Linked DNA regions of Ketobacter sp. MCCC 1A13808. The protein of the gene in region 2 interacts with the protein of the main gene of each other region in a pairwise test. Links are inferred from orthologs where the notes say so. Each region holds a gene or a part of one and is shown on either strand. Other genes may lie near its edges. The genes, in order: FT643_RS00730 and bioB.

What was found.
Region 1: the proteins of bioB (region 2) and FT643_RS00730 interact in binary tests that used the Escherichia coli proteins (3 or more experiments, as listed by UniProt). The link is inferred for Ketobacter sp. MCCC 1A13808 from one-to-one orthologs.

What each region holds. Positions count from the first base shown.
Region 1 is NZ_VRKW01000001.1:154,172-170,381, forward strand. What follows is about bases 4,712-7,493. They hold FT643_RS00730 (class II glutamine amidotransferase), read right to left. Parts: upstream 6,608-7,493; coding sequence 5,816-6,607; downstream 4,712-5,815. Other genes in these bases: FT643_RS00725 (DUF1631 family protein), read right to left, coding at 4,712-5,799; FT643_RS00735 (VWA domain-containing protein), read right to left, coding at 6,654-7,493. Also shown: FT643_RS00700 (vWA domain-containing protein), read right to left, coding at 1-99; FT643_RS00705 (AAA family ATPase), read right to left, coding at 102-944; FT643_RS00710 (hypothetical protein), read right to left, coding at 1,165-2,175; cysK (cysteine synthase A), read left to right, coding at 2,439-3,407; FT643_RS00720 (PilZ domain-containing protein), read right to left, coding at 3,467-3,838; more of FT643_RS00725, read right to left, coding at 3,847-4,711; more of FT643_RS00735, read right to left, coding at 7,494-8,915; FT643_RS00740 (hypothetical protein), read right to left, coding at 9,037-9,432; FT643_RS00745 (YcgN family cysteine cluster protein), read right to left, coding at 9,448-9,891; FT643_RS00750 (YcgL domain-containing protein), read right to left, coding at 9,918-10,181; FT643_RS00755 (ribonuclease D), read right to left, coding at 10,174-11,322; FT643_RS00760 (acyl-CoA dehydrogenase family protein), read right to left, coding at 11,398-12,543; FT643_RS00765 (ZIP family metal transporter), read right to left, coding at 12,661-13,374; recombination mediator RecR, read right to left, coding at 13,382-13,981; FT643_RS00775 (YbaB/EbfC family nucleoid-associated protein), read right to left, coding at 13,992-14,315; dnaX (DNA polymerase III subunit gamma/tau), read right to left, coding at 14,348-16,210.
Region 2 is NZ_VRKW01000019.1:20,206-36,435, reverse strand. What follows is about bases 6,456-9,257. They hold bioB (biotin synthase BioB), read right to left. Parts: upstream 8,520-9,257; coding sequence 7,392-8,519; downstream 6,456-7,391. Other genes in these bases: FT643_RS21015 (ComF family protein), read left to right, coding at 8,736-9,257; bioF (8-amino-7-oxononanoate synthase), read right to left, coding at 6,456-7,353. Outside these bases: FT643_RS21060 (hypothetical protein), read left to right, coding at 1-45; FT643_RS21055 (acyl-CoA dehydrogenase C-terminal domain-containing protein), read right to left, coding at 175-1,977; FT643_RS21050 (putative metalloprotease CJM1_0395 family protein), read right to left, coding at 2,408-3,337; FT643_RS21045 (flagellar biosynthesis protein FlgE), read right to left, coding at 3,350-3,583; bioD (dethiobiotin synthase), read right to left, coding at 3,874-4,572; malonyl-ACP O-methyltransferase BioC, read right to left, coding at 4,576-5,361; pimeloyl-ACP methyl ester esterase BioH, read right to left, coding at 5,365-6,168; more of bioF, read right to left, coding at 6,184-6,455; more of FT643_RS21015, read left to right, coding at 9,258-9,428; FT643_RS21010 (serine/threonine protein kinase), read left to right, coding at 9,525-10,505; FT643_RS21005 (ketopantoate reductase family protein), read right to left, coding at 10,535-11,539; FT643_RS21000 (YkgJ family cysteine cluster protein), read left to right, coding at 11,712-12,140; type II secretion system secretin GspD, read right to left, coding at 12,211-14,307; FT643_RS20990 (type II secretion system protein N), read right to left, coding at 14,367-15,332; gspN (type II secretion system protein N), read right to left, coding at 15,464-16,213. UniProt on the Escherichia coli protein: Catalyzes the conversion of dethiobiotin (DTB) to biotin by the insertion of a sulfur atom into dethiobiotin via a radical-based mechanism.

The DNA.
Region 1 (16,210 bases), on a different replicon or contig from region 2:
AATGACACCTTGTTCCAGCGCCGACAACAAGTCCAGGTATTCCCGAATACTGACCGGGACTTTGCCTTCATGCAGTTCAAAGAAAAAATCGATTAACATGCTTAGCTCTCACGACGGTGCATGAATGCCAAACGCTCCAGCAAATGAACATCCTGCTCGTTTTTGACCAAGGCGCCATAAAGTGGCGGTATCGCACTTTTGGTGTCACGGTTACGCAATATGTCTTCGGGGATATCGTCGGCCAACAATAATTTCAGCCAATCGATCAATTCTGACGTGGATGGTTTCTTTTTCAGGCCCGGCACCTTGCGCACGTCAAAAAACACCTCCATCGCTTCTTTTAGCAACGTTTTTTTAATGCCGGGAAAATGCACTTCCACGATCTGTTCCATGGTCGGCTTATCGGGGAAATCAATATAATGGAAAAAACAGCGACGCAAGAAAGCATCCGGCAGTTCTTTTTCGTTGTTACTGGTGATGATGACGATAGGCCGTATAGTGGCTTTTATGGTTTCTTGCGTTTCATACACATAGAATTCCATCTTATCCAGTTCTTGCAGCAAATCATTGGGGAACTCGATATCTGCCTTGTCCACCTCATCGATTAGCAATACAACCTGTTCACCGGATTCAAAGGCTTCCCACAATTTACCTTTTTTAATGTAATTTTTGATGTCATGGACTTTATCATTGCCCAACTGAGAATCGCGTAACCGGGATACTGCATCGTATTCGTATAAACCCTGGTGTGCTTTGGTGGTGGATTTAATGTGCCACTGCAGCAGCCGCATGCCCAACCCTTCCGCGACTTGTTCTGCCAGCATGGTTTTACCGGTGCCGGGTTCACCTTTAATCAATAATGGGCGCTGTAACTGGATCGCTGCATTCACCGCTAGTTTAAGATCGTCGGTGGCAACGTACTGATCGGTACCTTGAAATTGCATAGTCTTCGCCTTGAACCATTTTAATTTGGCGACATTATAAACCAAATCCACTTCTCTTGTAGACGTCATGAAGGCCATTAATGTGCCCCGGAGTCTTACCCCGGAAGTCTGATTCCCACTCTATCCACAGAGGAAGGGGTTGAAAATGGCCATACCGGACACATAGGCGGCACAATCGATCAACCCTGGCTGACTATATTTTCAATATATTGAATTCTGATCAGAATTCAGGAGTGCCTAACTGAACCACCCCTCCGATGACCGAAACCTCTTCCGGATTTTTCGGCTTGGCGGCATAGGGACTAACCTCTTCCTGAACGAGTACAGCAGCAGATGCTGCGACCGGCTCTGGCTGTTCTACCGTGGCAACGTGTTGCTGCAACCCCGCTTGTTGCACCTGATGGCGGATTGCGGATACCTGCGAGAGCAGATTCTGCCGACAAGCCGACGCGTTATACTGGGCATCCGTCACCTGCTGTTCATAGGCCACGCCACTGGCAACGGCAGACCTTACTAATTCGGCTGCCTGACGATCAGCGAGCTGCAGCTGTTCACTCACCTGCTCCAGAACCCGTTTGGTGGCCTGCAACTTTCCGCTATCCTCCATCGGGCTCTGCAGTAGCTTTTCAGCTACAGAACAGCTGTCCATAACGCGCTTGAAGCCCGCTAGCGTGCGCTCCGTTTCCAGAGCCACACGGCTTCGTTTTACTTTCGCTAACGAAATTTTCTCCACCAGCTGGTCGCAACGCCGAAACTGCACACCGAGCGAACCTACCCGCAAAACCGTGGGGGTTACTGCAAGTGCCTGCTGGCTCATGGTTTCATACTCATTGAATTTTGTCTGGGCCTGGGTCAGCGCGCCTTGGTCCAAGGCCATGCGGACCTCCCCGCAGCGATCCAGACTCGCTTGGGCCAACGTCATAGCTTCCAGTCTGGCAATATTATCCTCTACCAGACTGCAGCGCCGGGCTTCCCGCTGGATGTAACTATTGTCCTGAACCACCTGCGCCGCGATCGTCTTGGCGCGCTCCAGATGCGATAAATATTGTGCAAAATGCTCGCGCGCAGCAGACGCGTCCGTTCTACTCACTTTCGATGCCTGATTGCAATACTCCAGGCCCGCTCTGAACACCTGATCAGCTACCACATCCGCGGCGTCATTCTGTCCAGCAGTGACGGTGGTTGCCGCACACAGACCACTGCAAAAAGCGGCCAACATCCAATATTTCATAAGTCCCTCACATCCCGACGGTCATTTAACATCTTTATAAAAGGCTAGCAGTGAACCTCCTCGGCAGTGGGATGAAAGTTTGAACAGCCCCACAATAAAACGGGCACTAAGTGGCACTTCCGGGCAATAAATTGGTCAATGTGAACACTGCCACAATGGCTCTGTGAACTGGGTTGCCGCATTGAAAATGCATAACAAGGGAGTAGAATCCTTCACTGCACAACCTTTTCGCGTTGGGATTTTTCATTAACTGGATATTTACAATGACTAAAATATACGAAGACAATTCTTTCACCATTGGTAATACCCCCTTAGTTCGATTGAAAAATCTAACGCCACATACGGTGTTAGCGAAAATTGAAAGCCGTAATCCGGCGTTTTCTGTCAAGTGCCGCATCGGCGCTAATATGGTTTGGCAAGCAGAAAGTGACGGCTTGTTAAAACCAGGCATGGAGTTGGTCGAACCCACCAGCGGAAATACCGGTATCGCTTTGGCCTATGTCTGCGCCGCACGCGGCTATAAATTAACGCTGACCATGCCGCAGACAATGAGTCTGGAACGGCGCAAGGTACTCAAGGCGCTGGGCGCTAATCTGGTGCTAACAGAAGGTCCGAAAGGCATGAAAGGAGCGATCGCCAAAGCGGCCGAAATTGTGGAACAAAGCGGCGGTAAAACGATTATGCTGCAACAATTCGAAAATCCGGCAAATCCCGGTATCCATGAAAAAACCACCGGCCCCGAAATCTGGGAAGACACGGACGGCGCAGTGGATATTTTCGTAGCCGGTGTCGGCACCGGAGGCACACTCACCGGCGTTAGCCGATATATAAAACACACCAAACAGAAACCCATTCAATCCATCGCAGTAGAGCCAGTGGATTCTCCGGTAATAAGCCAGACATTGGCGGGGGAAGAATTGAATTTCGGGCCTCATAAAATACAAGGTATCGGTGCCGGGTTTGTGCCCGAGAATCTGGACCTGAAAATGGTAGACGGGGTTGAACAGGTGAGCAATGACGATGCCATCAAATACGCCCGCCTGCTGATGGAAAAGGAAGGCATACTTGCGGGTATTTCCTGCGGTGCTGCCGTTTGTGCCGCCATCCGGAGAGCAGACAGACCCGAAAATAAAGGCAAAACCACTGTGGTCATTCTGCCGGATTCCGGCGAACGCTACTTAACGTCGGTGTTATTCGAAGGTGTATTCAGCGACAACGAGAGCGTGCAATAGTAAACGCGCGATGCCCCCTCTGGCGAAAATGATCGGAGGGGATTGGGATTGACCCTGAGCTACGGCTCTTTACGCTCTCGTTCCGCACGCTGATCCACCATTCTAGACCAGGATTCAAAGTCGGTATTTTCGGCATCGAAAATTTCAAAGCCCGCAAAGTACCATCCATCATCACCGGTAGGACTGATCCATTTTACTTCCGTGGTGAGAAAAAACCGCCCCTGTTCCCCGGATATTTCAACCAGAATTTCTGAGATAAGGCCTTGTTCAACAGGCTCACTCATATAAATTTTTAAACCCCGCTGAGAAAGATCAACCGTCTCACAGGCGATAACCTTCTGAATGTACCCACCTTCAGCGTCATCTATGGTTACTTCCAGATAAGCATCTTCTTTGCGGCTTTGTCGTTTATGACTGCGTTGATCTGCCATATTTTATCCTATCGTTTTTCTTTCTGAATACTTCTGACTACCCGTTCCAAGGTACTATCAAAAGCCGACCCTGTATCCAGAATTGAAACTGCGCCGTAGACCATCAAACGCGCCAATTCCTGCTTATCTATTTCCAAAATCTTGATACCGACGCGATTCACGAACACCAATTTATCGCGACCCCGGATTTTTACGGCCAGCTTACACCTTAGTTCGCCCTCAGACGTTTGCTGCGCGATCCACCCGCCCACCTGAATCTGCTCGATTGCTTGCATAGCGGCAGTCATTTCGTGTTCGCTAATAGTTCTGGGGGCTATAAAGTCACCCACCTCATCAGCTTCCGTTTCCGTTTTCTCTAAAGCCAGAGCGGAGTTCTGTAGTATTTCTTCGGTGCGGGATTCGGTTGCGTCAACGCGGTCTACCTTATCCTCTTGCGGCTCTAACAGTAGCGCTGCTTTTCTGGCTTCTTCTTCCTTGGCAGCGCGCAAGCGGGCTTCCGCTTCTGCCTGTCGTTTGCGGGCCGCTTCGCGTTTTTGTTCTTCGTTGGCCTGTAGCCACTTGGCATGTAATTGATTTAACGCGCTTTCAAGTCCCTTATCCCAATAAAGCGTATTCTTAACGACATCGACAACACCGCCTTCGATACCCTGGGCCAGCTGAACCGAATTTTTCTTAGCCACCGTTTTACCACTTTGACTGACTAAAACCCAGGGGGCCTGATCCACCCCTTTCAGAGTTACCCTGCATAATTCATGGGTTCCTTCTGAGGTTTTCATGCGCAACCAGTCACCTTCACTAAGGCCTTCAATTTGATTGAGCGCCTGCTGGCCCACCCGTTTTACTTCCACACTGGACACATGCGTATTAGCATGCCGTAGTGCAGGCGTGTCAGTGAGCGGTGGAATGGCCCCGTTCAGCATCGCGGTTAGTGCCAACTCCAGCGGCTCCAACGTCGCTTCCAATGCCTCTTGATCGTCTGCAACACTTTCCAACAAGGCTTTTATATTTTTTAATAGTACCGGATAGAAACTGCGGTATTTTTCCTGTTCGCCACCGTCATTGGCGACACAATCCAGGCAGAATTCGACTATCGACTCAGTGATCCGTATCTGCCGCTTCCAGGTGGAGCCACTTTCCCCTTCACGCATTGACACGTGAAGCATTGATCGTCGCCATTCACCGTGCAGAAACTCCGTCACCATTTTCGGCAACTGCTTACCGGATGCAATCCGATTTAGCTCATCCACGACTCGGGGTTCAGCGACATTTTCTTTACGACGGGCAGATTCCAGCACCTTCAGCTGCTCTTCGATCTTTTCTACTTTTTCATTCTGACCTGCAAACCAAGCCTGCGCCTCAATACAAATGCTGTTCATATCCCCCGCATCGTCCACAAATTCGTTCAGGATACGCTTTATATAAACATCGAGTTTTTCCCGATAAACCCGACGACTTTTTTCAGTGCTGCTCAACAGGATCAAATACGCTTGATTGAGAAAGCGGCGAACCAGGTTTTGCGGAGTGAAAAAAAAGGAATAGTCCAGAAGGGCGTAGCGCAGAATGGGCAAGCGCAATTTTTCGATCCAGCCACGGGCTTCCTGATCCAGCCCTTGTTCTGTCAGCAACTGATCAAACAACTGATCCAGCAAGCCCACCGCGCCCCAATCCGGTTCGGCAATAGGCAACGCGATCTCCATTCCGCTGCAGCTTTCCGCCAGTATTTGAGTAACCGAACAGTGAACATCGTTTTTGGTTGCGTGCCGTTGCACTTCGATCAGCTTCTGTTTAAGCACCGCCAGAGCGTGCTTCGTCCGGTTCGGGGTCAGCCTGATATTGTCAGTAGGAGGGTCTTCTGCCTGTATTCGCAACAGTTCGATCACCAGCCGCGCCCCGATCCGCACAGGCGCGCTGTTTTCTGCTTCTAAGGCCTTATTTCCGTTCCCGGTGCTGTTATTGTACATCGTTGCTCTTCAAGAATTACTGGGTGCTGGCGGCACTTATCTTTCCGCTGACTACCCCCTTGTGGAAAACCAGAAGCTCACCTGGCTGAATCGGAGTCCAATCCTCGTTATCCGTTAATGGCTCAGTGGCAATAACGGTGACAACATCGTCGGGCGTGGTTTGGTCGCTGAAATTCACCACCATATCATGGTCTTTGAGTCTGGCCTGGCCAAAAGGGCTTCGGCGGCAGATCCAGCCTAATTTGGTCGTACAGTAACAGTATAGATACTTTGAATCACTCAGCAGAATATTAAAAACCCCGAATTTACTAAGGTATAGACAATGTTCATGCAATGCACTGAAAAGTGCACCCTTCGCCGGATAGCGGGTAAACTGCTTTTGTAGCTGGTCCAGAATATAGCAAAGAGCAAATTCGCTGTCCGTGCTTCCCACCGGGCGATAACGGCTTAATTTCTGCTTGCGGACCCCGTTTTTAAGTTGGCCGTTGTGCGCAAAAACCCAGGTTTTTCCCCACAGCTCACGCTGAAAGGGGTGGGTATTTTCCAATGCCACAGGGCCACTATTGGCTTGTCGAATGTGACTGATAACGACGTGGCTTTTTATAGGAAAGCGCCTCACAAAATGAGCCAATTCTGACGTGCTGCTGGCGTCCACATCTTTGAATTCACGCACGCCTTTACCCTCGTAAAAAGCGATCCCCCAGCCGTCCTTGTGCGGCCCTGTTTCACCGCCCCGTTTTATCAGCCCGGCAAAACTAAAACAGATATCAGTCGGCACATTGGCGCTCATTCCCATCAGTTCACACATCCGGCCTTTACTCCGCAACGAATTGATTTACCAACTCTAACAGACCTTAATCTTTTTTGGGGTCATCCAGCTGAAACTCATCGTCGGTCATGTCGACGTCGGGGTATTGTTCGTCCGGGACGCCGTCACTGTCATCACCCACCTCAACGGTTTCGTCGTCTTCGAGCTCGAGCACTGAAGTCTCATTCTGATAGCTTTGCTCCGGTAAAGGCGGCTCCGGCACCGGGTTTACAACGTCCTTCGCAACCACATCAGGTTTCACAGCAGATTCTGCATCCGCGTTTACCTTAGTTTCGGATTTTGGTACAAGCGCCGCATCCTGCTCACTATTTTCAGCCTCGGCTTTGGATTGTTTCTGCTTCTTCTGTTGCTGGACCGCTTCGATTTCCTGCACAACTTTGCTCTGCTCTTCATCGGTTTTGCGCAGAAATTTCATATAGATAAAGATCCCGCCCCCAATGACCACCAGGTTACCCAAAACCACCAATATCCAGGTGGGGTCAAAACCCGTTGGGGATGCGTCGCTTGAATCTGTATTCTCTGCTATCGAATCCGGTTCCGAAACATCCTGCAATTCTTCGCCTTCAGGGGGTTCGTAAAGCTCATCTGCCCCCCCCTCCGGTGGCAGCTCCTCTACTTCCAATGTCGGAATCTCCAATGCACCTTCATCGAAGGTCTCAATCGTCCCCGGTTCACCGGCCGCGAGCTGGTCTCCAGCATCACTATTGGTGATTTCAATGGGCGTGTAATCGACCGTATAGGGACCTTGTACCAATTCAAACGGGTGTCCGTTCAGTGACGTTCCGGACACCCGGACCAGAACTTCATACGCGCCTTTCGAGTCGGTCGCGGGTACATCCAGCGTGTATTTACCGTCACCCAGTTCCACTGCATTTTGTATACTCTTTTCACCTTGTGGGTCGGTAATCTGGGCAACGATCTGGATGTCTTCTGGATTCACCAGGCCCGTTACGGTTTGCAGGTTAAGATATTGCAGGAGGTCACCCTGATTATCACGGTAAGCAGGCGTTACCTCCAACACCTGCTGATGTACCATGACAACCTGTGATTTCTTACGTTTGAAGGTTTTGCCGTCCAGCACAATAGAAAAGGTATGGGTGCCATCCGTGATCGTGCGCCCCAGCTTTGCGCTATAAATACCGTCCGCAGGCACTTTCGGTTCTCCGTCGCTTGACTCAGACAACTTGCCCTCGAAGGTTTCACCGCCCGCCGCGTCCTGACGAAACGTGATCTCCATTAACTTCAGGAAATTGGGATTGGTAATAGTGCGGCCTTTTTCAGACAGGGTCATTTTCATTACCAGGTTTTCACCTTCAAGCACATTTTCAGGCAACCCTTCCATATTCACCTGTAAATTGGACACCACGGTCACTCGGTTATCAGGATCGATATCCGCAACCACTTCCCAATCACCCGGCATCGGGTTATAGACCGTGATTAGGTCGAATTCCTGATCTGCAAACCAACTGACGTTGTGCGACCCCTGCTTGAGACTGTATTGGCTGCCATCCGGCGCCACCAGTTTGGTTTCTGCCATTCCGGATTTTCGGAACACCAACGCGGTAAACTCTTCAATTGAATCGTCAATGGCAAAGTGATTCCCTTCCAGCGGCACCTGATCTGGCACGTTGGCACGATCTGCAGCGGCGACAAAGACGTTCAGCAATTCATCGGCGCTACCGGCGCGGGAAAACGACCCACCCGTGCGGATCGATAATTCTTTTAGGAAGCCAAGGTCAGCATTGTCCGATAACGCAACACTGTGAATGTGAAATCCGGCCTGTTGCAAACGCGGCACGACCTTCTCAAGTATCCTTTGTTTTTCTGCCGCATTACGCTGGGGGTCCTTGGAAATATCCACCTTTCCATCTGACAATAAAACCAGAGTCCGCTCCCATTCGGGGTCAGGCTTGGTTTGCCCCATCGAGGCTTTCTCGAGTGCCAAACCAATATTGGTATACAAACCGGCGGAGTTAATCAGATTCACTTTGCTGACGACACTGGATTTCCATTGCGCCGAGGCCGCCGCTGACGGCACCAGGTTATTCACCATCTGGCCAAAGCTCCAGATTCCGAAGCGGCTGTTGTCCGGCGCCAGATTCAACAAGAGTTTTACTGCGGGAATACGCAAGTTCTGTGGATCTGATTGCTTCATACTGCCTGAAATATCAATGAGTACGCGCATATCCGATTTCGGCTGCTCGGCTGCCTGGCTATTCTGTACCGCATAGAATAGCGTCCACAAAAGTGTGATGAAAACGAGTCCGGATAAAGGGGGTAGCTTCACGCTCACTCCGTCAAGAATTGGTTGGCATTACCACTAAGTTATAGCAGCTATACCGGCAATTTCCTGACAGAGCGGTGACATTTGAACTGTAAACTACTGATTAGATTGAATGAGAACGAAATCAGACGGGGTCTGGTGTGCCGTCGTCCTCAGCAACAGGCTGAGTTTTCCGGTTTTGTTCTCGTTTACTGCGCCAGAAGCGGTATCCCATATCGGCTAGAAACAGCAGCAAAGCGACGACCGCTCCATAACTCAAAAAAGGCACAGCTCTCAGGGGGTTACCCTCTTCCTGCAATGTGATGTCGAATAGCAAAACGAATAGCGCGGGCGCCCAATCCAATCCGCCATCGGTGACCGGTGCAGGCACCAGCAGTGGCGCCACTACGATCAGTCTGAGTGCATTTCGAATGGTTACCCAGGGAATAAACAGGGTCACCCGCCACCAGAACAGTAAAACACCCAGCACAGCTAACAAATACGCTCCCCACGTAGCGGCGTACTCCATACTATCTAACATTCGTATTCCTTCCGGTTAACATTTAACCCAATGAACAATATGGTCTTCCCAATCCTGTTGCTGCACCAGAGAATCCGGAATCGCCCTGCCCCGCGCAGATATTCCAGCTTCATGCACAGATTCACGGCGTCCGGAAATCAGCGGATGCCAATCTGCCAGTGACCGCCCCTCCGCCAGACGGCGATAAGCGCAACTATTGGGTAGCCAATGGAACTCATCGATAGCATCCAGGGTAATTTTGAGGCAATCGGGCACCAGCTTTAATCGGTTCTTGTAATTCTTACAGCTGCACTTATCAATATTCAACAAGTGACACGCAAGGTCCGTATAATAAATCCGGCCACTGTCAGCATCTTCCAGCTTTTGCAAACAGCATAATGCACAACCATCGCATAACGATTCCCATTCCGAATCCGTCATTTGTTCCAGTGATTTATTTTCCCAAAAGCGTTCAGTCATGGCCGCTGCTCGACGTAAGTAGGTTGCTATTCTGAACCGTGAATAGACGGTGGCATCTGCAAATAATAGCCTTTTTCTTTCAGTCCGTTGATCACATCCAACACATTGACTCTTGCCAGTTTGCGGTCCTTGTCCAACACCAGATCCATCACATGACCCGGTTCCCCAAACTGCTTCATCAGATCTTCCGGTAATTCCTCAAACGGCTGCTCTATTTTCAATACATAGATATACATTCCGTCTTTTTTCGGGCTTCTATAAACTGAGCACCGGATACTGCTTTCAGTCATGTGCGGCTGAATCCTCGTGTTGATTAGCTTCGTGATCGGACGATTCGCAATACGCGTCCAGACAAGGTTGTACGGCCTGTTCCCGCCAACCACCGGCATAAGGGCTGGCAGCGGACGTTCCCCTGGACAGCAGATAATCCACCAGATTCGCTTTACTGGATAATAGATCGGCGGGAATTTGCAGTTTTTCGGCCTGGTCAGAAACGACTTTACGCAGTTCTTTATAAAACCGTTGCTGGGATTTGCTTAACGGGCGCGGAATCAAAGGATCGGGAATCGGTTGCTGATAACCTATTTCCACCTGCTCTATCAACTGGTCTCCATATTTGCGGATCTGACTACTCTGCAGACCTATTTCCGCCAACTGGCCTTTTGATTTCGGGCGGTTTTCCACCAAACCATATAGGTTCGCGTCTTTGGCAATAAAGGTTTTGGGCGTATTGATTTCCCGTGCGGTACGTTCACGCCACCCTGCCAGGTAACGCAATGCGGCTTGCTGTTGGGGTTTTAGCTTCCAACCTGCGCCAAACCCCAGATACAACTGATCATCCGCAGGACGGTTTTCATAACGGGTGATCAGCGCGCGGCTCTCCTGTTGAAACCAATCCATTCTGTCCAGAGTGATCAATTTGTCTTCCAGCACATCCGCCAGTTTATGCAGATAGCGCACATCTTCAGCCGCATAGTGAAGCTGACTCTCACTTAGCGGCCGTTTCAGCCAATCGGAGCGGGTTTCTTCTTTTGCAAGGTCGATATCCAGCGCATTTTTAAGCAGGCGTTGCAAACCGGATTGGCGGTCAAAGCCCACAAAACTGGCGGCAATCTGGGTATCAAATAGGTTGACCGGTAACCGGTTCCACAGTCCCCGGAACACGTCCAGGTCCTCCCCTGCGCTGTGCATTAGCAATTGCACATCGGCTGCAAATAGGCGGTCACCCAAAGGGGCAATATCAGCCCGCCTCAAGCCAGTAGGATCGATTAAATAAATAGTCGAATCGGTGGCGACCTGGATCAATCCAGGTTGGGAAAAGTAAGTGTTGGTGCGGACAAATTCGGTGTCCACTGCCAGGCGGGATTGGCCCTGAAGCTGCTCGCAAAGCTTCAACACCAGAGTGTGACTATCGATCCACTGTACATTCACAAGTAAGAATATCTCAGCCTTCAGGCTTTTGGAGTGTCAAAAACTGTGCATTATATAGGGCATAGCCGCGAATGACTATAAACCCAACTGCTTGGCTATGACTTCGTTCATGATTTCGAAGGTACCGCCGCCAATGGCAAGAATGCGATTATCGCGATACAGTCGCTCCACGAGCGTCTCACGCATGTAGCCCATACCACCAAATACCTGAACAGCGTCGTAGGTTGCGCGGTCGCTTACACTGGTAGCAAAGTTTTTCGCCATCGATACTTCTTTAATAACCGAGTCACCCGCCGCGATTCTGGCTGCAACCCGATAGGTGAACTCCCTTGACGCTTCCAGCTGGGTAGCGACCTCTGCCAGTTTATGCCGCAGTGTCTGAAAACCGGACAATGGCTTGCCAAACGCCTTGCGTTCCTTGACGTAACCCAGACACGCGTCCAGAGCCAGTTGCGAGGTGCAATTTGCCATAATCGCCAGATTCAGGCGCTCCATCTGGAAATTCGTCATGATCACATAGAAACCGGCATTTTCCTGACCGATAAGATTCGATTTAGGCACCGCACAATCTTCAAAAAAAAGTTCGGCAGTATCGCTCGCCCACCAGCCCATTTTTTTTAGCTTCCTGCCTACGCTAAATCCGGGAGTGCCTTTCTCGATCAGTAGCAAACTGATGCCACCATAACCCGGCTCACCCGTACGCACCGCTACGGTGTAATAATCGGCGTTGACGCCACTGGTAATGAACGTTTTGGAGCCGGTAACCCGATAGTAGTCCCCGTCTTTGACCGCGCGTGTTTTGAGATTGGCTACATCTGAACCGCCGCTGGGCTCGGTTATTGCCAGACATTGAATTTTCTCTCCAGCAATCACGGGTGCAACTACACGACGCTTTAACTCGTCACTGCCCCAGTTGACAACCGGTGGCAATCCGATATCGATAGACCCCAGACCGGCCGCAACACCGCCAGCGCCACACGCCATTATTTCCTCTGAGGCCGCAATTTTACTGAACACATCCAGCCCCGTGCCACCGTATTGCTCGGGATAACCGATACCCAATATGCCCGCTTGGCCTGCTTTGCGGTACAAGGTACGCGGCAATTCGCCAGCCTCCTCCCATTGCTCTACGTGGGGATTGATTTCCTGCTCGACGAATTTTTTCACCGAGTGGCGGATGAGTTGCTGAGTTTCCCCAAAATAGACTGGGTACGAAGACATGGCGATTCCCTGAGCCCGGAAGTGGATGAGGCTCGAATATACCAAGCGCTTGCTTGGTTCGCAATTTTCGTTTATTCACGTCACGTGGTTTTGCGGGACGAGCCTTTCACCACCGGATCAGCCATGCACCAGCATATGCCCGATCACACCCAGTAGAAAACCCAACACCGCACCAAAAGGGGGGCTCCAATGTCCTCTCATCGCTGATTGCGGCGCTATGTCCTGAAAGATAAGGTACAGTATTCCGCCACTGGCAAAGGTCATAATCCCCGCAGTGAGTTCCGCCTGCTCGCGCAAAAACACATGGCCAATGACGGCGGCAACCGGGCCCAATAGCGAAGCGAAAAAGAGCAGCCGCAGCACGGTCTTGGCACTCACCTTGTTTTGCACCATCTCCCGGTAAGCATTAAATCCCTCAGGAAAATTCTGGATAGCAATAAAGCCCGCCAACAGCATGCCTAACGCGCTGTTACTTGCAAACACAGCGCCCAGCGCCATGGCCTCCGGTATAAAATCCATTAACATCGCCAGAAACTGGGAGACCGCACCACCCCGCTTTGTCAGAAATTGATCCAAAAAGCAGAATACGGCGCTGCCGGCCAGAAAAATCAGGCTCAAATTTAGTACCGAAAGGTTTTGAATACCGGACGGCAGCAGGGCGTAAGCTACGGCGGAAATCAACGTGCCACCGCCAAATGCGACCACACCGTGTATGACCTTGTCTTTTATTTCTGTTTCGGGAGTACGTTCATAGCGGGCCAGCAATCCCCCGACATACGCAGTGATGCCGGCAAACCAGGTAATTGCAGCCACCGTATAAATGGTATTCATACCGGCGTTACTCCAGTCGTTTCCTGCCCTTTAGCGCAAGACTGAGGGTATTGCTATCGACGTATTCCAGATCACCCCCCATTGGCACACCGTGCGCGATTCGTGAGGCGACCACTCCATGCCTGCGCGCCATTTCAGAAAGGTAATGCGCAGTGGCTTCGCCTTCCACTGTTGTGCCAGTGGCAATCACCATTTCTTTCACTTCGCCTTCCGCCAGGCGTTGATCCAGCAACGGAGCACCGATCTCTTCCGGGCCAATGCCATCGATCGGCGACAGGTGCCCCAACAGAAGAAAATAGTAACCGCGGAAACCACCGGATTGATCCAACGCGATCACATCCGCGGGGGTCTCTACCACGCACAACAGACTGGCATCACGACTGGTTTGAGTACAGGTCTGGCATACCTCACTCTCCGAGAAATTGCGGCAACGCTGACAACGACCGATGTTATCCATCGCCAATTGCAGCGTTTGCGCCAGCTTTTCACCGCCATTTCGATCGCGATCCAGCAAATGGAGCGCCATTCTCTGAGCGGATTTAGGTCCAACGCCGGGCAGGCAGGTGAGAGCCTCAATCAAGCGGCTGGTTAACGGGCTAAAGCTCATGGTTCAGCTGTCAAAAAGGCAGTTTAAAGCCGGGCGGCAAATTAATACCCGACGCGAGGCCGCCCATTTTATCTTTATTATTCTGCTCAACCCTGCGTACCGCATCGTTCACCGCAGCCGCCAGCAAATCTTCAAGCACCTCTTTATCCTCACTCAGCAGGCTGTCGTCAATTTGTACCCGACGCACGTCATGGCGCCCGGTCATTAGCACTTTCACCATGCCTGCACCGGATTCACCGGTCACTTCGGTATTTGCCAATTCTTCCTGCATTTTTTGCATGCGCTCCTGCATTTCCTGCGCCTGCTTCATTAAATCACCTAATTGTCCTTTCATGCTCTTACCTATCTTATCGCCCGAGGGCTTCGCTAATCGTCCAGTGGTATCACCGAATTCACATCTAAAGTTGCACCGAAGCTGGATTGTAATGCTTGTACGAAAGGATCAGCCTGCATTAGCTCGATCGCTTCATTTTTTCGTGCCTGTTTATATTGCGCCAGCAACTGGTCGGGGGTTGGCTTAGTTGGCTCCTGAACCAGGATGTCCAGTGTAATCGGTTTGCCCTGGTTTTCCGATATCGCCGTTTCAAGCAACTCCCGGTTTTCCTCCTTATAGAGCGCTTCAAACCGCGGGCTGATAGCCAATACCCAACGCTGTTCGCCTCGCTCCTCCAAAGTGCAATTGCGGGCAAAATTTCGCACCGGGCCGGCCAACTCCAACAGGCCCGTCATATCCGCCCATTCGTCACCCAGCCGGATAACGTTGGTCTTGATCTTAGGCTTGGGCTCTGCAACTGGGTCCGCCTGGGGCTTGTTATTATCGCTAGCTTTACCTTCAGGAGCACTGCGATCTGCACCCTGACTCGCGGTATCCGGTTGAGGAGGTGCACCCGCTTGCGCATTCCTGAAATCCGGATTTTTGACTCCATCTTCTTTTCGCGGCACCGGCTGCCGCGGTTTGGTTGCCACCGGCGTCACGGTGGGTCCCTTTTTGGCTACCTCAGGTGAAGGCTCGGCGCTTCCCAGCACTTGTTTCATTTTCGAAAGATGGTCGTTGGCATTGCCCGACGGGCGGGCCGGAATCTCGCCGGGCTGCCCTGCCGTAACAGGGCTAAGGGGCTTTCCCGGGGGAGTTGCTCCCTGGCCGGACGCCCCTGAGTGAGCACCCGGTGCTGAGATCAAACCCTGAGGCTTGAATAACACCATGCGCAGCAACGCCATTTCAAAGCCACTGCGGGCCTCCGGTGCCAAAGGCAGATCACGCCGGCCCAGCAACCCCGTCTGATAATATAACTGCAATTCCTCGGGGGCAAAGCGCTTCGCGTATTCCAGCACCCGCTCACGGTCGCCGTCACTATCATCAACCGCATCGGGAGCAAGCTGAGCTACCGCCAGGCGATGCAACATGCTGATCAATTCGGCCAGCACTCCGGCGTAATCCGGGCTTTGCTCGGCCATGTGGATGACCGTTGACATCAGCATTTCTGCACTGTGTTCCGCCAGACCATCGATCAGAGTAAATACAAATTCGCGATCAATGCTACCCAGCATTGATCGCACATCGTGTTCAATGACTTTCCCGTTACCGAATGCGATAGCCTGATCGGTCAGACTGAGAGCGTCCCGCATACTGCCGTCAGCGGCCCGCCCTAACTGCCATAGAGCGGGGTCTTCAAATTCAACCAATTCGGCTTCGAGCACTTTCTTCAGGTGACCGACGATGCGCTCAGGGGTCATGGCTTTGAGACTGAACTGCAAGCAACGGGAAAGAATGGTGATCGGCAGCTTTTGCGGATCGGTGGTTGCCAACAGGAACTTAACGTGGGGTGGCGGTTCTTCCAGTGTTTTCAGCAATGCATTAAAACTGTGCCCCGATAACATATGAACTTCATCAATTAAATAAACTTTGAAGCGGCCTCGGGTTGGCGCGTACTGAACATTTTCCAACAATTCACGAGTGTCTTCGACCTTGGTTCGTGAAGCCGCGTCCACTTCAATCAGATCCACAAAACGGCCGTCATTGATTTCCTGGCATGCACTGCACAAGCCGCAAGGTTCAGAACTGATACCGGTTTCACAATTCAGGGATTTTGCCAATATGCGTGCAATGGTGGTCTTACCCACCCCACGGGTGCCCGTAAACAGATAGGCATGATGTAAACGGCCATGGTCAAGGGCATTGATCAATGCTTTAAGCACGTGCTCCTGCCCCACCATTTCACGGAAAGACTT
Region 2 (16,230 bases):
GGAGACAATGATAGCTCTGGTGGATGGACTGACTTGGTAAAATAGGTTCAGCACAGGTGAAATAAAAAAGGTTCAATGGAATTTTCATTGAACCTTTTTTATTTGGCAATCGTTTCTGTAGAAAAAAAGCCCGCTTGTGTGCGGGCAAAGGACTACAGAGGGAAACCGTGTGTATCAATAGAAGCCGAAATTATCTTCTTCCATCTCCATCAAACTATCTATGCCGCCGTTAAGTGTTTCAACGTGCGCTTTGGTGCGCGGCAGGATACGCTTAAAATAAAAACGGGCTGTCTGAACTTTCGCGGTATAGAAACCAACGTCACTGCTACCGGCAGCCAACTGCTCTTGGGCGGACTTGGCCATCAAGGCCCAAAAATAGGCTAACGTGATGTAACCGCTGTACATTAGATAATCCACTGCAGCAGCGCCAATTTCTTCCTGATTGGCCATCGCCCGCATGCCAATCTGAGTTGTCACGTCACCCCATTCTTTGTTAACCGCTGACAAAGGCGCGATAAACTCCGCCATAGATTCGTTATCTGCATTTTCTTTGCAGAATTTGTGAACGATCTTGGTGAAGTTTTTGAGTAACGCGCCCTGCGTCAACATCACTTTACGCCCTAATAAATCCAGGGCCTGGATACCGGTAGTGCCTTCATACAACGTGGAGATGCGGGTGTCGCGAACAATTTGCTCCATACCCCATTCCCGGATAAAACCGTGACCACCAAATACTTGTACACCATGATTGGCGGCTTCCAGACCGGCTTCTGTACAAAAGGCTTTCGCAATCGGGGTCAAAAATGCCATCAAGTCATCGGCCAGTTTTTTCGCTTCTTCGTCTTCAGCATGCTCAACCACGTCACCCTGCATGGACAGGTAATACAACATTGCACGACCGCCTTCAGCAAAAGCCTTCTGGGTCAACAGCATGCGACGAACATCCGGATGAACAATGATCGGGTCAGCTTCTTTATCCGGTGCCTTAGGTCCGCTTAATGAGCGCATGGCTAAACGATCTTTTGCGTACGCCAATGCACCCTGGAATGAACCTTCCGCAGCCGAGACGCCCTGCAACGCAGTTCCGATACGCGCTGTATTCATAAAAGTGAACATGCAGTTCAGACCGCGATTAGGGGGGCCGATCAGATACCCTTTCGCGCCTTCGAAGTTCAGCACACAAGTGGCTGAGGCTTTGATTCCCATTTTGTGTTCGATAGAGCCGCAGGTCACTCCGTTGGCTTCACCCAAGGTACCGTCTTCGCCGACATTTACTTTAGGTACAATGAACAAAGAAATGCCCTTGGTGCCTTTGGGCGCATCCGGTAAGCGCGCCAATACAATGTGAATAATATTATCCACCATGTCGTGGTCACCCGCCGAAATAAATATTTTGTTTCCGGTAATGCTGTAAGAGCCGTCGGCATTGGGCTCCGCTTTCGTGCGCAAAATTCCCAAATCCGTTCCACAGTGTGATTCGGTTAAACACATGGTTCCGGTCCATTCTCCGGATATCAACCGAGTCAAAAACCGCTCTTTTTGCTCAGGAGTACCATGCGATTCCAGCGTTTTAATTGCGCCATGGCTGAGTCCGGGATACATTCCCCAGGACCAATTCGCAGTACCCACCATTTCACTGATCATAATTCCCAATGAATTCGGCAAGCCCTGGCCACCATCTTCAATAGATGCGCTAAGTGCTGGCCATCCACCCTCGATGTATTTTTGATACGCCTCTTTAAAACCTTTTGGAGTTGTGACCTGGCCGTTCTCAAAGCCACAACCTTCTTCATCGCCATTGCGATTCAAGGGCGCCAACTCGTTTTCGCAGAACTTAGCGCCTTCTTCCAGAATGGCATCAATCAAATCACGATTAACTTCCTCATCGCCACGCAGCGCTTTGTAATGCTCTTCCAACTTCAGAACTTCGTGCAATACAAACTGTATATCTCGTCTGGGAGCTTTATATTCTGGCATGGTTAAATCCTCGTTTGCCCGTATGCGTCTGCAGGCATGTTGAACAACATTCGGCTTGGCTGGCTTCAACCAAGCATGGAAATCCAGTGAAAACTGTATCATTGATGCAGGCTTGCACCAAAACATTCGGGGAAAGCATGGTACCCGAACTATTCAAACGAGCGTTAGAATTTTTCGTGACCCCGAAGTCAAACCCGGCCTTCGCATTCCAACGCTCAACACTGACAAACAGAAGTTTCAAACAATTGTTTTAATTCGTCAATGTTGTTTTACACTTTTCATACAGATATTGGCCGAGTAAGGCCACTTGTTGGCCGAAATTTAGCAAACTACCCCCGTCATGCGAGCAATGATTGAGCCAATTGAGCGCAATAAAAAAGTTTTTAAATTAATAGGAAAGATAGGGACGCTGCGTGCGCACAATGCAGGCTCAGGCTAGAAGGTGCAACTGCCCGCTTTTACCGTAAGGGTGCTGCACATCAACCGGACCTTGCTGCCGGAATTGCTGGAAATAGACGTTGTCGGTCGCGACTCGAAACGCAGCGGCAGTTTGACTTTCAGTGTCTGAGGTTATCGCGGCAGGGTTTGCTTCTGCCAAACCGGCCTCTCCCGCTGACAAATTAAGTTGATCGCGGCTGGCGTCATACACTGATGACGAGTTGTCGCCACGTTTTTCCGGGAGCGCGCCAGGATCATCCGACTCACTTTCAGCCGTTTCTGATTCCCGCTCCCGTACTGACTGCTCGGCTTCCTGGGCTTTCAATTGCTGCAGCTCGGCCTGAGCATTCAATTCCATTCGAGCAGCTTCTGCTGCCACCAGACGATCCTGTGCGGATGGCTGAGCCGGCGCCAAAGCCGCAGCTTGAATCACTCTGGCCTTTTCAATAGTCGCTTGGGGATCGTTGGCCTCCGATACGCTGATGCCCACTTCGCCAGCTGTAGCGTAGTTTTTACCATCGGGGCCTCGTGTGAATTCATAACTGGGAGAACCCGCATATTGCCCTCCGACTGCAGCATGAGCCGCCTCGTGAACCCGTACTTCACGGTCACGAGCCTTAAGCTGATCAATGATAACCTGGTCTTCCTGCTGCTGTTGCTGCTCTGCTTGTTTTTCGGCTTCCGCTTTGCTTAAAGACGGTTCCTTCGGCGCTGTTTTTTCAGTATCGGATGGTGGCGCAGGACTGGCGCCATTCGCCACAGGGGAGTCAGATTGTTGGTTCTGGGAAGCCGCATCTTTTTCTGCGGCTTCAACCGGAGGAATCGCCCCACGTGCACTAACGCGAACCACTCCGGTTGCGGTCGTCGCACTTTCTGCACCGCTATAATACGCCGCGTTCGTTTGAGCAGGAGAAATAAACATCAGCTTGACCGCTTATGCCTGAATATCAATGAGCGAGCCGATCGTGTCACTGGCCGTCTGCAGCACCTTAGCAGAAGCCTCAACCTGCACTTTGCCCTGCATCATTGTAACCGCTGATTCGGTCAGATCCCGGGTCGGGTTTTCTGATACCGCTACTTTAGCAATGTTGGCTGTTGCCTGATTGATCTGGCTATAGCCTTTTTGGATGCCCATTACACCGTTGTTCATAATGGAGCCGATGGCCATAATATTTACCTCATCCGGACAATTCTGAGACCCGCGCATACCGACTGCGGGTTAACACGCTGACCTAGCCCAGTGAGCTCCTGCATTAGCGAACCAATACAAAGCGGTCTAACGGCGTTCTAATCAGTATAGACCAGCAGATCAAATATTGTACTGCCGGAATCTACCCGGCAACGATGGAGTAAAGAGCTGCTTTTAAAAACGAAAATCATCAAAACAGGTTAGGGAGGATTCCCCCGGAATTGGCGGACTGTAGCCCCATACCGAAAACCACGCATTAAATCCGGTTCTTAAAGTGCACTTTCTAATAGCCCATCAATATTAAGAAATTCCGCGCCGCCCCACTCGCTCGCCGACGTCTGCCGGGGAATCACACCCAAACAAGGCGCATCGATACGCGCTGCCAACGTTTCAATATTTTCTGACACCATCGACGCTGCAGGATCCAGGCAATTCGCCACCCAGCCAGCAAGCGGGAGGCCCGCCGCGGTAATCGACTGGACTGTTAGCAGGGCATGATTCAGACAACCCAAACGCACCCCCACCACCAGAATCACCGGGATGGCTAGCTGACCTACCAAGTCCGCCAACGTCTCCCGCTCATTCAGTGGCACCAGCCAACCACCAGCCCCTTCAATCAAGGCAACATCGGCCGGCGTCATCAACGAACCGCGAATAACACCGGTTAATCGATCCGCCGACAGTCGCCTGCCTTCCTGCTGAGCGGCCAGGTGAGGCGCAATGGCCGACTTCAGCGCAATGGGATTTATTTGCTGGTATGGCAATTGCTCTGTCATCGCCCGACGTAATTGCAACGCATCGTCGTTAACCCATTCACCACCCTGCTCTTCACAACCGGCCGCGATCGGTTTCAATGCCAATGTCCGTAACCCCTTCTGCTTAAGGGCATTCAGCAACGCGACTGTCACGTAGGTTTTTCCGACCTCAGTATCGGTGCCCGTGATAAAAAACACTTTTGTTTTAGCCATAATTTATTTTTCCACACAAACGACAACGTAATGCCAACTGGCAGGCAATTGCCCCGATTCAGTCCGGAGCCTTTCATAAGCCGCAGTCATACGCAAAACAGTCTGTTTTCCAGTTAACGAGGGGGTCCGATTGGAAGTGACCTGGTGGGCGCCCAAGGTTTTCAATTCGCGCGTTAGCTCCCGCACACTTTTATAAAAAACCTGATCTGTACGCTCCTGAAACGCAACCATGTTAAATTCAGATTGCTGCAAGGCCAAGCGCACCTGGTCAACCGGTAAAAAAGAATTCACGTGGCTGTGACGGCCTTCCGCCTGCGCCCAGCTTTGCTTTAATTCGCAGAGTGTCCCGTCCACCGGTAACGAAAACAAAAAACGCCCTTGCGGTTTTAACAAAGCACGGATGTCGGTCACTACCTGAAACAGGTTATCGCACCACTGTAATGCAAAACTACTGAACACCAAGTCAAAACATTGTGACGGGAAAGGGAGTTGCTCGGCATCGCCACAGACAAACCGACTAATACGCTTATCTTGATCACGCTGTTGCGCGACCGCGAGCATTCCGGGCGCAATATCCAAAGCCGTGAGACTATCCGCATAAGGTGACAACGCCCGTGTTAATGCACCGGTGCCACAGCCGATATCCAATGCGTTCTGATAATACTTTCCCTGTTTTTCAAGCAAAGACAACATCGCCTCCCCCACTTGGCGTTGCACATGCGCAACACTGTCGTACCGGGTAGCGGCACGGCTGAATGACTTTGCAATAGCGCGCTTGTTAACTGACATAACTCATCCTAAATTCCGCGCACTGAAAAATTCTGAGCAAGCCGCCACAAATAAATCAGGAGCCGATAAAAACGGGATATGGCTCACCCCTTTGATAATCGCCGTGTCCGCCTCTGGTTGCAGTTTGGTTATTGCAGCGCTGACCCCCACAGGAACCAGGTGGTCATGTTCCCCAAAAAGATACAGTGCCGGACATTGAATCTGATTTAACTCATTGCGCAAATCCACTTGCTGCAAAATCTCCAAACCACAGCGCAACGCTTTTTTTGCCGGAATCCCGTGAAAGGTCACCAGCTCCTTGAGCCGACGTATATCGGCCTTAATGGTATCGCTGCCCTTGCATTGTAAAGAGAGGAAACGAATGAGCGTGCCTTCTGCGTCTTCCAGCAGCACTTGATAAAAGGCAGTCAGAATTTCCGGATTAACGGCCACCAACCACTGGTCGTCAGAAACAAACCTGGGTGTCGATGCCACGCTCACCAGCCCGGTGACACGGCCGGGATAATCGATCGCGGCTTTCATTGCTACCATGGCACCCAGCGACCAGCCCATCCATACAGCTTGGGCTGGAGCAATAGCCAGTATATGCCGCAGCAGATAGTCCAGGTCGTAGTCTCCGCCCGGCATAGGGCTACGCCCCAAGCCGGGTAAATCCACCACAGTCACCTGAAAACGTTGTAGCAGTGCTGGCATCACCGGATCCCATACCAGACTGTGCATACCCCAACCATGAACCAACAAAAGCTCGGGGGGGCGCTCGATATCGCCTGTGCAGCGAAAAGTGTCGTAGTAAAGTGACAAAGACATGACTTGGATAAACTCCTACTGCTGGTCAGTCTGGTGAAATACCGACACCAAGGTATCCAGCAATTGATCTATTTCGATTTCCTGATGATCGGCCTGCAACGTAATACGTAACCGCGCGGTATTAACAGGCACCGTCGGAGGCCGGATAGCGCCGACCAGAATGCCACAAGCTTGTAGCTTTTCGCTGATCTGAACCGCCCGTTCCGAATCGCCGATCTTGAAAGGTTGAATGGCGGATTGCGACGACAGTATTGGTAACTGCCGGGCCGCTGCAGCCCTGCGAAAATAGTCAATCAACGAGTGCAAACGGTCTATGCGCCAGGTTTCCGTTTCCAACAACGACAACGATTCCAGGGACGCCGCAGCAATCGCAGGCGGGATTGCCGTGGTGTAAATGTAGGATCGGGAGAATTGAATTAAAAACTCGATCAAATCATCGCTGCCAGCCACGAACGCACCATAACTCCCGAGCGCTTTGCCCAGTGTCGCCATATACACCGGTACATCGGACTGACTCAGGTTATACTCTGCCAGCACGCCTTTTCCCCGACCCAACACGCCCAGCCCATGCGCATCATCTACCATAAGCCAAGCATTTTCGTTTTGGCAGGTTCGGGCCATATCCATTAACGGTGCTACATCCCCATCCATACTGAAAATGGAATCCGTCACCACCAATGATGGCGTATCCGTAGCCGATAATAGCCTTTGTAAATGTTCTGTATCGCAATGGGGATAGCGTACCAATCTGGCCCGGCTCAGCTGCGCACCATCCAGCAGGGAAGCGTGGTTAACCTTGTCCTGAAAGACCGTATCACCGCGTTTTAAAAGCGCACTGATCACCCCCATATTTGCCATATAACCGGTAGAAAACAGAAGCGCTCTTGGCCGCCCCACCCAATCCGCCAAGCGCTCTTCCAATTGCTGGTGCAAACAGCTATGGCCGATGACTAAGTGGGACGCACCGCTGCCGACTCCAAACGTATTGACGGCCTTTTTCGCGGCTGAGATCAAGCGAGGATGATTTGCCAGACTCAAATAATCATTACTACAGAAATTCAGCAGGGGTTTTCCGTCACATTGTATGTGCGTTCCCTGAGCCGAGTGCAGCGCCCTGCGCCGACGATACAGATGCTGTTCTCGTCGTTGGCGCAGCCGGTCACCCAGCTGGAAAGGATCGCTCATTGTTCAATTAACCTACTAAGAAAAACCGTACCGGCAACTTACTGCAGCGCTCCGCCGGTTGCAGCCATCTTGGGGCATTGTTCATGCGGTTTAGGTGTCGCGCTTTTTCGGGTAGCGTCCACGAACAAGTGGGCATTCTTCTGGTGTTCCACCGAGTCCAGAATAGCCGCTTCATTAGCCTCATCACTGGCGCCCTGAATTTGCAGAGGTTTGATGCCCAGCTTGGCAAACAATTTCTGATCCGAATTCGCTTCCGGATTGCTGGTTGTTAACAAACGGTCGCCATAGAAAATCGAGTTTGCACCCGCCATAAAGCAAAGCGACTGCATTTGTTCGTTCATGGCTTCGCGTCCGGCAGACAGACGTACAAACGATTTTGGCATCAGGATCCGAGCAACCGCAATATTACGCACGAAATCGAACGGTTCCAGATCCGCGACATCGGCCAGGGGCGTGCCTTCGATCTTGACCAGCATATTAATCGGTACACTTTCTGGATGGTCTGGCAAATTCGCTAACTGCATCAGTAACCCGGCACGATCGCGGGCCGTTTCACCTAGGCCCAAAATGCCACCGCAGCACACTTTCATGCCGGCATCGCGTACATTGGACAATGTATCCAGGCGATCCTGGTAGGTACGAGTGGTAATAATGGAGTTGTAATGCTCAGGTGAGGTATCCAGGTTATGGTTGTAATAATCCAGCCCGGCGTCAGCGAGTCGTTGTGCCTGCCCCTGATCCAACATCCCCAAAGTCATGCAAGTTTCCATGCCCAGAGATTTAACCTGTTGCACCATATCCAGGACATAGGGCATATCCTTCTCCCGAGGGGAGCGCCATGCAGCCCCCATACAAAAGCGGCTGGCACCGGATGCCTTCGCCTGTCGAGCCTGTTCTAGCACCCGATTGATTTCCAACAGTTTTTCTTTCTCCAGGCCGGTATTGTAATGACCACTTTGCGAGCAGTATTTGCAATCCTCAGGGCAGGCACCGGTTTTAATACTCAGCAGGGTGCTGATTTGAACTGCGTTAGGATCATGGTATTGACGGTGAACTGTCTGCGCCTGAAACATCAGATCATTAAAAGGTAGATCGAATAACTGTTGGATTTCTTTGATTGTCCAATCGTGTCGTATCGATTCCACTGGATTCTGCTTTGCCGTCATGTCCCCGTCCTTTCTGCCGTCAATATTTGTCGCTGCGTTGTCTATCTGATTGCTGTAGAGCAATTTCAGATACTCACGCAAAACATGTTCCGAAATGCCACTCAGCCCGTGGGCCGGTTAAATTGAGCTAATGATGAGCATAGTAACCGGCGACACCCCTTTGTCAACTGGATAGTTTTGACAAAAGTTTACAAGAGGTCGTTTTATAACCTAAATATGTTTTCTTGCTTGCTATGCCAACGTTATATCGGATTGAAAGGCGAATGGTGCCCGGGATGCCATGATGATTTGCCCTGGAATCAGCATTGCTGCCTACGCTGCGCTGAACCATGGGGTACGCCGTTTAACGGCCTGTGCGCTCAATGCACCCACACAGAACCGGAATTTGATTCATGCCATGCCCCCTTCGTTTACGACTTCCCTATCAACCAACTATTGCTTTCCGGCAAAAGCGGAATCCGGGCGGAACTGTTACTCAGCTTGGCCCGGACTCTAGCAACAAGCATCCAACAAAATAATGTTGTTCGTCCCCAACTGCTGGTCCCCGTCCCTCTCCACCCGTACCGGCAAAGTGAAAGGGGCTACAATCAGTCCGGCATCATTGCTAAAACACTGGGCAATAAACTCAAGATCCCGGTGAGTTATACATTGATCCGGAAAATAAAAGACTCCGTTCAGCAGAAATCGCTTTCCCGCGCTGAGCGACAAGTCAATTTACAGCGCACCTATCGAGTTAACCGCGCCTTGCTGCGGGAAGAATATCCGGCGCTTTCCCACATCGCACTTATCGACGACGTCATCACAACCGGCAGTACCCTGAATCAGATTGCCGCTCAGTTCCGTCGCTCCGGCATCGAAAGAGTGGATGGATGGGCAGTCGCCCGCACCAGTGCAACCAATTCATTTTGATTGTTGTGCTAAAATGGACCGCTCCGTCTTAGGACGGCACCGACGGCAACCTTAAGTGAAGCGTTTTTTATGTCGAATCGACCCTCCACCGACAGGGTGCTACACCCCAACTATGACAACCTCACTCCCGACCTGATCATCAATGCAGTAGAGTCTCTTGGTTTTATCGCTGACATGCGTTTTTTTCCCTTGAACAGCTACGAAAACCGGGTTAACCAAATTGGAATCGATGACGGCGAGCCTGTCATCGTAAAGTTTTATCGCCCTTCACGCTGGTCCGATGAAGCCATTCTTGAGGAGCACGCTTATTCCAGGGATCTCGCCAATCTCGAATTACCGGCCGTGGCGCCATTGCAAGTTAAAGGACGCACACTGCACTATTTCCAGGGCTACCGTTTTGCTGCCTTCCGACGCCAAGGCGGTCAAGCTCCAGAACCGAATGATTTTGACCAGCTGGTATGGCTGGGTAGATTGTTGGGTCGACTGCACAAAGTGGGGGGAACGACTCTTTTCACTGCCAGGCCCACACTAACTATAGAGCGCATGATCAGCGAGCCCTCTAACTACTTGTTAAGCCGCAACTTTATTCCGAGCCACCTAATACCAGCTTACAAAAACCTGATTAACGAGTTTACCGAACGTTTCAGAAGCTTGTTCAATGCCATCACTCCCTCCCTAATACGCTGTCACGGTGACTGCCATATCGCAAATATTCTGTGGCACCGGGAAACCGGCCCCTGGTTTGTCGATTTTGATGATTGTCAGAACGCTCCGGCAGTCCAAGACCTGTGGATGCTGCTGTCTGGTAGCCGCCATGAACAGATCGCTCAATTCAGTGAAATATTGGAGGGGTATGAAGAATTCCATGATTTCGACCGGCGAGAACTACAACTAATTGAACCACTGCGAACCATGCGAATGGTCTATTACTCCGGCTGGCTCGCGCGACGCTGGGACGACCCGGCTTTCCCCCCTAACTTTCCCTGGTTTAATACAGAGCACTATTGGCAAAGCCATATAAGCGAACTTCAGGAACAATTATTCATTTTGGATGACGAACCCTTTCGCTTGTTTTAAGAACACGGATTGGCTCGGCAGCCATAACCCTACGCCGCTTTCGCGCTTTCCGGCCTCTCCGGAAGGCGGTCATAGAGCGCCTGTAATGCCACCGTAGATTGCCCCAACAGCTCACCATCATCGATAAAATGTTGTAGCATCATTCGCGTTTGGGACGCGGTTTTAACGAACTGAAATTTGGCATAGGATTCGACATCCATAGGTGAAACATAACGCATAACCGGTAACGCCAGCTTTACCCAGAACAAACTGAATAATCGCTCGGTCCAATTCAACCTCCGCCCAAATTTTGCCGCCACAATCGACAAAGCCTCTCGTGCAGCCCCAACGGCTAACCCAAGCGAATGACTAAAGCGTAATTTTTTGAACGACCAATGCTCCAATTCCAGCAAAGCCACCAGCGGAATCATCATCGCGGTTCGGTCTGCATAAACTCGGGACGCATCCTGCTCGACTTTCACGTTAAAGCGACCGTCTGCCATCGCCTCCATCACTCCGGTCAGACGCTCTACATCCCCTGAAAACTCGGCGGGCATCATGGGAAGAACCAGGTAGGCAACGCCCTGCTTTGAGGAGTCAGGGTGATAATCCGGCAAATCCGGCAAATCCGGCAATGGCGTTTGGTAACTGATAAAGTTAACTATGCCGCAGACGACTTGCTGCTGAGGGAATGCACTATAAATGTAATCGCGGTCATCAAGATCCGGTTGCAGCATCACAATGGTTGCGCCGCCCACCACTTCACGCAATTGTCGCAACCACTCACCACGAAGATCAGAGGAAGAAACGGTCAGCCAGACCTGATCCCAATTTGTACCTTTTAGCTCATCGTACTGCGTGAAAATACGGTCAGCCCTGAAAGCTTCAGCTGCACCTAAACCGCTACGACGACACCGGTAAAGGCTAAATCCCTTTTCGCAGTCGTATTTGTACTTCTCTTTCACCAGGTAGGATACGGACGCGCCACCTCGCTGCAGAAAATGCCCGTAAACCTGGCCCACGGCCCCTGCACCTACAATTAATGCCGTTACCACGTTATTATCCCCTCCTCTAGTGACCGACATCTTGATATAAACATACGATATAAAGGGGAACAAGCTAGCGCATCAGGAGAGGCACCGGCTGTTTATAACAAGTTGATCTAAAAGCATCATCTTCAAAATCTAAATTCATATTGGCCACGGACCAAATCTTTAACCTGTTGTTATGGCGAAAAAAATTGCTGTATCCGACACTACGTTATCGGACAATAAATGTGACATCTGTTACGAATCCAAATGCTGTCGATATGTGACGCAAAATATTGATAAACCCACCTCGATGCGGGATTTTGACCTGCTGTTATGGCAAATTTCCCACAAAAACGTACATATATTCAAAGACTCCGAAGGCTGGTATCTGCTCTTTTTGAGCGAATGCCTGCACTTACTGGACGATGGGCGTTGTGGAATTTATGAAAAGCGGCCACTGATATGCCGAGACCATAGCAACGACTATTGTGAGTTCGACGTTAGCATTGAGGAAGGCAGTGATCTGTATTTCGGAAGCTATGAGGCACTGGATAAATACTGCCGCAAGCGTTACAAAGGCTGGGACAAACGCTTTAAAAAGAAAAGCTGGCAACAAAACGCGTGAGTGAAACTATAATTCTGCGGACGAAAAAAAGGGGCTTTAAGCCCCTTTTCTTGTCAGTGACCAAGCGGAACTAGTCCGTCATATAATCACTATCATCCTGTTCTTCTTCGCCTTGCTCTTCCCCATTCGCTTTGGGGTCGGCTTCTGTCGCGGTTTGAGAGCCAAAGTGCAGACCTTTCTTTAACACTTCCTTGGCGCTTTCGGGAAATACCGAACTGGGAGCCTGCTCAATATTGCCGTATTGATCGATGGTCAAGCTCAAGCTGCGCATCTGCTTATATTTTTCTTCGCTCACCGATTTGGCGCCCTTATCATTGCGCACAATAGTCGGCTGAAGAAACATCAATAAGTTTCGCTTCGTCAGTTTCTCACTCTTGGCCCGAAATAACGCGCCAAGCAAAGGAATATCACCCAGCAACGGAACTTTGTTCACCACTTTCTGCACGTCATCACTGACTAAACCACCCGTGACAATAATTTCGCCGTCGTTGGCTAAAATTACTGATTTGACAGAACGTTTTTGCGTGGTTATGTCAGCAGCGCCTTCTATTGCCTGGCTGCTCACGTTGGAAACTTCCTGCACTAACTGCAATCGGACTACGTTGCCGTCGTTTATCTGGGGTGTAACGCGCAGGGTTAAACCAACATCCTGTCGATCGATTGTCTGGAACGGATTGTCGTTATTTCCACTCAAACTTGTACCCGTAATAAACGGCACATTCTCACCCACAATGATTTCAGCTTCTTCATTATCCAAAGTCATGAGGCTGGGAGTGGATAGCAGATTGGTGTTGGTATTGGACTCTACAGCCTGAATAATGGCTCCCATCCTGACTGCACCGTTTTGAGTTGCCCCACCCAGCAACAACCCAGAAAAAGAAGTATCTGTGGCGGCATTACCCGTCGTGCTGGTATCACTACCACTATCAATTAGCCCAGCTACGGTGGAAAGAGATAACTGACCAGGCACCGACAAGCTGGTTCCGCCTACCCCCTCGGCAGGATCACCATAAGCCCACTGAACACCGATGGCCTCACTAGCCGAACCGGATACTTCCACGAAAGCCGCTTCGATTAACACCTGAGCCCGGCGGACATCCAGCTGATCCACAATGCTGCGGATTTCAGCCAGATCGGCGGGAGCCGCTCGAACGATTAACGCGTTCAACGTTTCGTCAGCCTGAATGGTGACATCACTACCATCACCGGTCGACGTGGATAACGCTGGAGCAGACGTTTTCTTGCTGCCGCTTGAACTACTAGACGAAGAGCTTCCGCCGGTTGCAGACTTGCCTGCGATCAAAGCACTGAGAATTTCAGCTACTTTTTCGGCTTCCGCATGCCGAAGATACATAACCTTGGTGGACCCGCTGGATTCCACCGGCCGATCGAGGTCCATCACCAGATCTTTAATACGCGCTCGGGCGGATTTTTCGCCCCGCAATATTAACCGGTTTGTTCGTTCCTCGGCTACAACTCGCACCCGCACATTGCCGGAAGGACGGCTGGTCTTCTTCCCTGCATTTCCTGTCTCCACCGGAGTCAACTGCTCCAGGGTTTTTACAACATCCCCAACCCAGGCGTGTTTCAGCTGGATCACTTCCACTTCTTCGCTTTCTGCGTTATCGATACGCTTGATGATGCCCATGATACGGGAGATGTTGTTGGCATGATCACTGATAATCAGAGCATTTGCAGAGCTGACCGCAGCCAGATGCCCGTATTGAGGAACCATCGGACGTAAAATCGGCACCAGCTCCGTGGCACTGGTATTTTCTACCGGTATAACGCGGGTGACCATTCTCTCGCTTTCCAAGCCGCTGTTTGAGAGAGGAAGATCTTCCTGCTTCGCACCCTGCGTAGGCACAATTTTTACAACGTTGCCGGTTTTAACAGAAGCATAACCATGAATACGCAACACGCTTTCGAACAAATTATAAATATCCGCAGAGGACATCTCCGTGTGGGATACAACGGTCACCTCCCCTTTCACCCGGGGGTCCACGACGAAGCTATAACCGGTAATATCGGAAACCTGCTCGATAAAAGTTCGAATGTCGGCTTTTTTCATGTTGATTTTCCAGGCACCTCCGTCGTCTTGTGCCCAGGCACAAATCGATAACATCAGTCCAAAAATCAACGCCGCCAGCGTTCTAGTTATTTTCATATGGAACTCGCTTCCAACCATTTGTCTTTTCATTATTGCCAATCCAGCCACATCATTTATCAGCGCCCAGGTAGTTGAAATTCAGACTCAAAAGCCCTGCCGTTGCGCTCAAGGGAGATTCTTATTGACCCGTCTTGCATAACTTCTTCAATGAGGCCGACATCTTGTTGAGGATCACCAAGAGAACGACCATTCACGGCCAAAATCAAATCCCCCGGTCGTGCGCCTGCCGCGGCTAACATGGGGTTTGCACTTTCAGAAACACGATAACCACGGCCATTATTTGACGCCAGCCCGAACTGAGTCAGTACTTCAGACGGGTTCTGATCCAATTGTTCACGTAAAGCGCCCACCATCTGGCCGGTCATGGCTGCCTGCATATCCGCTTGCGACAGACCACCACCAGCGCCGGGTCGTGAGCCAAATGCCTTGCGACCACTATCTGACCCGGAACGACGCATCAAGTTTGCGGAACGCGCATCACGTCCACGCGCGGTTGACCCAGCTCGGCTCATGCCCGCTCCTGCGTTCTCAGGAAAATAAAGTGCTTCCAGCAAACCGTTGCGGTTCAAAAGTACACGGTCAGGGTGCACTGCTTCCAAAGACACATTACCGGGAACCTTATCGCCAACACGGTACAGAAGACTTTCTTTACGGGCTTCTGCAATCATGGCGGAAGAGCGTTCTTTATCGGGCGAAACGAAAACAGCCTGCAACTCCAATGCAAGGCGCGTTTCAGGAGCATCCACATCTGTGGTTTGAGTGGTTTCGACCGGCTTCGCTCCTTCCTTGCCGAAAAGACTCCACAAAGCGATAGCCGATGTATCGACCTTGCTGCCTTCGGAGCTCACCGGCATACCAGCCGTATTGCCATCCCCGTAAACCGAGGGGGCATCGCCAACAGAGGTATCTACGAACAAATACACTATCTGCACCAACACATAGGCAATAGCAATTACCAGGACGGCACACGCCAGTATGTTGCCTTTACTCACCCAAGGATTGGTTTGGGGATCCGCTGTCAATGTAATCTCCTGCCCTTCTTAATTCTTATTCTTATTCTGGTTCTATGAACCTCACTTTAACCGATGGTTCAACGCATACGAATAAGACGGTACTCTTCAATAACAGATTAGCATTCTTCAATAACTAAATATCAGAATGGCAGCGGTTGCTGCATATTTACCAAAACTTTGTCGTCACTACCCGAGGCTTCCATACCCGCAAGCCTTAACACTCGCTGTAACACTTTTACACTCGCGACACCATTTTCAAGCAGTAATCCCAGTTCGCCCAACGACTTATTGCCCTTTGTTTCCGTAAACGCCAGCATCAAATTGCCTTCGTTTTCGGAAAGCTCACCTTTCACCGGTGGAAAATCGATGGGGTTGCTTCTGCCGCGGCCGGGCGCAGTAACCATACCACCACCCCATGTTATCTGACCTTCGGCTGAAGATACCCGGTTTCCGCTTATATTAAAGCCGACTTGGTTCACTTTTAGCGCACCACCAGCGGACACACCGAATTCTCTTAGCATCTGATCCAGCATTCTGGCCTGAATATCCCCGTTAAGGTCGTTTGCACCCTTACCCCAGAGCCCTGTGAAAGCATCACCGGTCAGCTGGAATGCCTGGCCTTCAACCCGCAGCCCTAAACGGACTTCGCCCAAAATCAAACGGAGGGCCTTAAGGTCCCAATCTATAACTACCGGCCCTCGCAACGCAGGGTTGCGCAGATTGGCTACGGCATAACCATCCCAAACACTGCCACCGACTCTTTCGACCTGAAGCGGCAGACCTGCCAAAGAGCCTGAGGCGGCACGCCACAACAAGCTTGCTGGTAAGAACAAAATAGCAAAAACAATAATTGAGCAGACACCAAGTATAATCAGGTTGCGTAACTTCATAATTCGACTGGAAGGGC